2 linked regions of the Symmachiella dynata genome follow. The protein of the gene in region 2 binds, or shares a complex with, the protein of the main gene of each other region. Links are inferred from orthologs where the notes say so. Each region holds a gene or a part of one and is shown on either strand. Other genes may lie near its edges.

Region 1 (3,220 bases), 5.1 Mb from region 2 along the record:
TCCGTCTAATCCCAATGCCGTATAGTTTGCGAACGCCACAAAATTCAAATTCGCGGCATTGAGTACCAACTCCACTCCCATCAACACGCCGATCGCGTTGCGTTTTGTGGCCATGCAGACCACACCCGCCACGAACAGCACGGCTGAGATGAAAATGCAAAAATTGAGTTCGCTTCCCATACGTTCACTTCCGTTGTTTCACCGCAGAACAAGCGGCGTTTAATTTAGCTCGCTGTCGTTTTTGCCAAAGGGTCGACTCGTCGCTTGGCCCGTGCCAAATACGCCGCACCGACCAGCACTACCAACAGATGCACTGAAACAATTTCAAACGGCAGCAAATACCCCACGCCTGTTGGTTCGCCGGGTTGATTCAGATCCTTGTCGGGCCGGACTCCCAGCAACGCGAAACCCAGCGGTCGAATCGTGCGGCCTTGTTGAGCGGTCGTGTAACCTTCAGGACGGTTTTCCGTTGAATGTCCGCTGACGACCCCGTCGACCGCGTGCCAATCCACACCAAAGGCAGAGACCGTGATCAATCCCAGCAGGGCCGAACTGACGATTGCCGCCACCACCCATTCGGTCGGTGAGGTTTTCATCGTGACATAAGGTCCGCTGGCGGTCAGCATGATCCCGAAAATTAACAGGACCAATGTCCCGCCGACATAGACCATCAGTTGCACCGCTCCGACAAAGTCGGCCTGTAGCAGAAAAAACAGCCCCGATGTCGAGCCGAGTGAAATAATCAGCCAAAAAGCCATTCGCACGATGTTTTGGCTCAGCACGACACCTAAAGCGCCGCCGCAAACTGCGATCCCAAACACCCAGAATAAGAACTCCTGAAACATTACCGCCCCTCCTCTTCAACGGCCGGCAACGGCGTGTCAGGTTGTGATTGCGTGGCGCTGGAATCCAATTGCGTCACCTTGTCCGCGATCGCTTCCCCGAAAAACTGTGTCCGCCCGTCGCCTTCATTGCCCCCTTTGATTTGATACATGGCCAATGGCCACAGCACCGCACCCAGGAACAACGCGCAACTCATCGGCAGCAGATACTTCAGGCAAGTCATCATCACCTGGTCGATCCGCAAACGGGGAAACGTCCAGCGAATCCAAATCTGCAAAAAGACGAGCAGGCTGCCCTTGGTGATGAACACAACCATAAAGAACAGATTGACAATGTAACTACTCAGCCCCCAGGGACCGGCGGATTGCAGCGAAACCAAGGTGTTGTCTAAAGGAGCGATCCCGGTGTACCAGCCGCCCAAGAACAGCAAGACGGCGATTCCACTGACCGCAAACATTCCCGCATATTCTGCCATGAAGAAATACGACCAGCGAATCCCGCTATATTCGGTATGAAAACCGGCAACCAATTCGCTCTCAGCTTCTGCCAAGTCAAAGGGAGCCCGTTTCACACTCGCCGTAGCCACGGTGAAATACACAAAGAACCCGAGGAACGTAAACGGATTGCGGAAGATGAGCCAATCGGAAAGAAACCAACCCGATTGCATTTGCCCAATCTCAACCAAGTTCAGCGACCCGACTGCCACAATCGGAATCAACGCACAGATTGCCATGGGAATTTCGTAGCTGACCATCTGGGCTGCTTCACGCATTCCGCCAAACAGGGCCCACTTCGAACCGCTCGCATACCCGGCCAGAATGATGCCGATCACTTCGAGCGACATCACCGCCAGTACGAAAAACAGGCCGATGTCGAGGTTCTGGGCGATCCAGCCGTTGCTAAACGGCAGGGCGATGAATGCGGCGAACGAGGCGACGAAGACAATATAAGGTGCCACACGGAACAGCATGCCGTCGGCAGCTTGTGGGCACAGGTCTTCCTTTTGGATCAACTTGATCCCGTCGGCCAACGTCTGCAACCAGCCGAACTTCCCGCCCACCCGGGTTGGGCCCAGGCGGTCTTGGATGCGACCGGAGACTTTTCGTTCCAACCAGATATAAAATAGCGGAGCAACAGCGAAAAAGTTAACGATGATCACCGCGTGAATCAGCGCTACTATCGCCCATTTCCACCAGGCATCGGTGAACATATCACCGATGCTATCAATTCCAAACAACGCAAATGTCACAAAAGTGCTCCCCACCGGAGGCAGAAACGGACCAACTTCGCAGAAGTTGATGCGTCCGGACATAACTGACAGCGGTTTGTGCAAAACCTCAAGCGACGTCCACGCCGCTCGCCACAACTGAAAGCCTCAGCGCATAACGCTTTCGGCGAATTCAGCAAAGCGTGAACTATGCCACAACTGTTGAGGCGATTCAAGCGACCGGCCGCGCAAGCTCTTCATTTCTCAAAATCGAGAAGCACCCGACGGTCCCGGTCGCCCTCTCGATCAATTGGAATTGGGACGTGTCGACCTATAGAAACACCCGTGCCATCCAAAGATTCGTGGAGCTCAGGGGGGCGCTTGTCAGTGTCGTACCCTCCACATGCACGTTGTTCACAGTTTCAGCCTAGGGGGGAAGCGTCGTGGAAATCTGAGTCACGGCAACCAGCTCGCAAAAAAGCCACCAGTCCATCAGGCTGGTGGCTTTTTGCACTTATTAAAAACGGCGAGTCCGCTAGCTGACCAGCGTGCGGTCAAGACAACGGGGATTGCAGCGAACCCGCCGGGTAGGTAGTCAGTCGTTCTCAATTTTCGCTTTGCTGTCTGTAATTCTGTCTCCCCGTCATTCCGGATCTATTAGTTCAGTTGGAATTGCCACTCTCGTTAGTCATGGTTCGTGTTGCTGCTCACACTGAAACATAACCGCGATTTCCGTGCCGTTGGGGTGAGACTCTCGCAGTTTTAAGACGCAACCCCATTTATAGGAGCATGTTGGGGTGAATCGGATCTCGCGCATGGTGATCCGCAGACATCTAAATCTGTCATCGATTGGACAACGTTTGTCGCGTATTAGCGGCGCTTTGGGGCCAGTGTGATTGACTTTGGACCATCGGATGGGCCGGTGGCCGTGCAGCGAACCTCTACATGCGGCCTTCGGCGATCAAGGCGACACCGGGGGAGCCATCGCGTTGGCATTCTTCGTAGAGCTCTACCAGTTCAGGGAGCTTGTCAGGAGCATCGATCAGGCGGTACTTCAACTGCCACGCTTGCAGGATTGGCTCTGTAAAAACACGGGCCGAGTCGTTGGGGATCGCGTCCTGATTTAGAAAGCTGCGATAACCGACCAGCGCGAAAAGCGGCAGCTGGTAG
Region 2 (3,187 bases):
GTCAAGGAAGCGAGTCCGGGCGGAATGTTGATCGATGCCGGCAGGTCATGCGTGGCGCCGCCGACGGTGATGTAGCTGTAGGTCAGCCGCGCACCGCAGACTTCTTCGAACAGATCGAGGATGATTTCGCGTTCGCGAAACGCGTAGAGGAACGGGCTGAAGCTGCCCAGGTCCAGCCCATAGGCACCCATGCCGACCAAGTGGCTGGCGATGCGTCCCAATTCGGCAATCATCACCCGCAGGGTCATTGCCTTTTCCGGGACTTCCATGCCGATGAGTTTTTCGGTGGCCAGCGCGAATCCCAGATTCATATTCATACCGGCCAGATAGTCCATCCGGTCGGTGTAGGGAATCCATTGTGGGGGAGACAGGTTCTCGCCAATTTTTTCCGCGCAACGATGCAGGTAGCCGATGTGCGGCGTGACTTCGTGCACGACTTCGCCGTCGGTCCGCAATAACAATCGCAACACGCCGTGGGTACTGGGGTGTTGCGGCCCCATATTGACCAACATCTCGTCGGTACGGACGTCGAACTCAATGACCCGGGGATCTTCTACTTGAATGCTCATCGCGGTCTCGCGGTGCTGTGTTGTCGTTTGAATTTAGTCCGTGCCGCCGGCAGTTGCTCACGGAGTTCGTATGTCATCTTGGCAAGAGCGAGGCTCCCGCTAAGCCGCTGGCGAGGATTAGTTGCGAACGCCGTGGTACTCGAGCGGAAAGTCGTAATCTTTGCGTAACGCATGACCGACCCAATCTTCCGGGCAGAGAATTCGCCGCAAATTTGGGTGTCCAGCGAAGTGGATGCCCATCAGGTCGTAGGCTTCTCGTTCGTGCCAATCGGCGATGCCCCACACGCCAGTTACCGAGGGTACTTCCGGCAATTGTCCTTGCTGGTCGTTTTGCCAACGGGGGAGTTTGACTTTGACCGTCAAAAAATGCTTGTGCGTGTAGCTGTATAAATGGTAGACGACTTCCAAGTGCGGCTCGTGTTCGAACTTGGCCGCCTTCTTTTCGTCCGGTTCAAAGTAGTCGACGGCGCTCAGATTGTTCAGCCCATCGAATCGCAAGTCGCTTGCGTCTCGCAGATAGGTGGTGACTTCCACAATCGCGTCCGAGGCGACTTCAATCCAGGGGTCGAGAGCGTCGGCGTCGACGGCGATGATTTTGTCGCCAAATTTCTCAACAAGTTGCTTATGAATTTCTGTGGCATTCATCGTGGCGGGTTGCCTGATCAAGAAGGGAATTCGCAAAGACAATCGAGAGACGCGGGGCTACGCGACAGGTGCGGGTTCACGTTGCTCGATGGGGAGTGGCGCGGGAACCGGCGGGCCGTCCTGCTTGGCCTTTTCTTGAATTTCTTGTGCCACGGCCCGGACCCAATCCAAGTCACCCCGTTTCCAGACGTAGGCAAAACCGACAAGCAGCACGGAGAAGAAGACGAGAATGTCTCCGACGCCCAACAAGCCGATGTCCATGGCGGTTTGCCGGGAAATTTCATGCGTCGCGGCGGTTGCGGGTTGATCGAGCAGCTTGGCGCTCAGTTCGGCGCGGTGATCGAGTTGTGCATCGGCCAGCTGCATGGAGCCGCCGAAGATCATCGCCCAGGGAAAGAAGAAGGCGACTTCGACGTCGAAGATAATAAACAGCAATGCGACCACGTAAAATCTTAGGTCAAACTGAATATAGCTGGTGCCGATGGTCGGTTCGCCGCACTCGTAGACGGAGATTTTTTCATCCGTCGGCTTATTGGGACGAACCAAAAGGCCGATCAGCAACGGAGCTAAAAGAAAAATCACGCCGACCAGCGAGAACATCAAAAAGTGTCCGACCAAATCCGTCATTGTCTTGCGATTGCCTTATTACGTATCCAGGGAGTCGGTGCACCGTTACCGAGTCGTTATTTTACTGAGTCGTTATTTCTTACCGCTTGCTAAATTCGAGCGGATGTTTCATTCGCTCGCGTCGTGCGTATCCAGCGGCTTCTCGCTTGTCAGCGAGTCTTCTAGAAGTGAGTGACGTCCGGAGAATCCGGCGTCCACTTCGTGCCAGTACGCGAGTTCTTCCTCACCCAGATGCCAGCACAGGTAAACCACCCGGCCGTCCATCATGTGTGGAAAATCGACGAGACCACGCTCGAAGTCTTTGAATTCAACGCCAAGTTCCTGCAGTTCGTCGACGTACTCCTGCAACTTTTCTTCATCGCGGCGCAGTTCTTGTTCGATCTGCTCAACTTCCTCACGATAAGGATTGTCGGCGTCGCTCTCTTGTGACCGTTTGACCTGCGAGTGATGCAGATGCTTCAACCGATCTTGACGTTCTCGAACGTCCTTCGCCTGACGCACGATGTCGCCGACGATCGCGCGAACTAACGGTAGGGTTTTGCGGGCCTCTTCCACCGTGAAGAGCTTCCCATCGAATGTTGTGGAATCCATGGTGAGGCCAATTGTATGAAATAGGCTGCTGTGACGGACATGCAGGTCGTCCTACGAAAAGCATGCTCGTTCTTGGCAGCGGTTTTAGTGATGAGCTTCAAAACCTGAAAGCCATCGTTGTTTCTGTGTCGCGATTCCGTCGTGTGGGTTTTGAAAGGAAAGTGATAACGCGTATCTCGCAAATGACTATGATTCCGCCGGTTCAAACGGACTTGGTTCGCCTTTGACCCAGACTGGTTCGGAGAGCACTTTGGATTCCGCGACAGCCGTAGGATTGAGCGTAGTTTGTCCCCATGCGACTTCCAATGGCAACTTGGAATAATCCACCACGCAACCGTCGCGGCCGTAACTGCTCAAGTCGTGGTTCGACCCCATGAAGATACAATCGACCGGACAAGGTTCGACACACAATGCACAAAACATGCATTTGGTGTAGTCAATCGTATAACCTTCGATCCGAAAACCTTTGCCGACAGGGCTTTTAACTTTATCGATATAAATGCAATCCACCGGACAGGCAGCGGCGCATTTGTCGCAGCCGATGCAGGTTGTCAGGTCGAAGCGGTGAAATCCGCGATACCGCGCTTTGACGGGAACCGGGACTTCGGGGTATTCGTAAACTTGCGTAAAGGCTCGACGGCCGTAGGTTTTACGCATCGTGCGCATCGTGACCCACATCCCGCTGACTACGGTTGAAACCGCCACCCAGATATTCCGAAACCATTCACGCATCACAAACTCCGATTTACCATCAC

Evidence for each region.
Region 1: the proteins of Mal52_RS01410 (region 2) and nuoH are in contact, whole or in part, in a cryo-EM structure (PDB 6KHJ), measured with the Thermosynechococcus vestitus proteins. The link is inferred for Symmachiella dynata from one-to-one orthologs. Residues at the interface, in WP_126986108.1 of Thermosynechococcus vestitus: Gly6, Tyr7, Glu8, Tyr9, Phe10, Gly12, Phe13, Leu14, Ile16, Cys17, Ser18, Pro21, Ala24, Leu25, Ala27, Ser28, Leu31, Arg32, Pro33, Ser35, Arg40, Leu41, Thr42, Thr43, Tyr44, Glu45, Ile51, Gly53, Ala54, Trp55; in WP_126985484.1 of Thermosynechococcus vestitus: Gln8, Lys26, Trp29, Leu30, Pro33, Met34, Met37, Leu38, Leu83, Ile84, Phe85, Lys86, Glu87, Asp88, Val89, Leu90, Pro91, Ala92, Thr100, Ala104, Val107, Ile108, Phe111, Leu112, Tyr114, Ile115, Ile125, Ser126, Leu128, Phe133.

The regions. Positions count from the first base shown.
Region 1 is NZ_CP036276.1:5,488,375-5,491,594, reverse strand. What follows is about bases 1-2,898. They hold nuoH (NADH-quinone oxidoreductase subunit NuoH), read right to left. Parts: upstream 2,156-2,898; coding sequence 845-2,155; downstream 1-844. Other genes in these bases: Mal52_RS20750 (NADH-quinone oxidoreductase subunit J family protein), read right to left, coding at 225-845; nuoK (NADH-quinone oxidoreductase subunit NuoK), read right to left, coding at 1-180. Also shown: Mal52_RS20740 (thiamine pyrophosphate-binding protein), read right to left, coding at 2,992-3,220. UniProt on the Escherichia coli protein: NDH-1 shuttles electrons from NADH, via FMN and iron-sulfur (Fe-S) centers, to quinones in the respiratory chain. The immediate electron acceptor for the enzyme in this species is believed to be ubiquinone.
Region 2 is NZ_CP036276.1:382,184-385,370, forward strand. What follows is about bases 57-2,921. They hold Mal52_RS01410 (NADH-quinone oxidoreductase subunit A), read right to left. Parts: upstream 1,842-2,921; coding sequence 1,272-1,841; downstream 57-1,271. Other genes in these bases: Mal52_RS01400 (NADH-quinone oxidoreductase subunit D), read right to left, coding at 57-569; Mal52_RS01405 (NADH-quinone oxidoreductase subunit C), read right to left, coding at 687-1,214; Mal52_RS01415 (DUF2203 domain-containing protein), read right to left, coding at 1,950-2,432; Mal52_RS01420 (NuoI/complex I 23 kDa subunit family protein), read right to left, coding at 2,619-2,921. Also shown: more of Mal52_RS01400, read right to left, coding at 1-56; more of Mal52_RS01420, read right to left, coding at 2,922-3,164. UniProt on the Escherichia coli protein: NDH-1 shuttles electrons from NADH, via FMN and iron-sulfur (Fe-S) centers, to quinones in the respiratory chain. The immediate electron acceptor for the enzyme in this species is believed to be ubiquinone.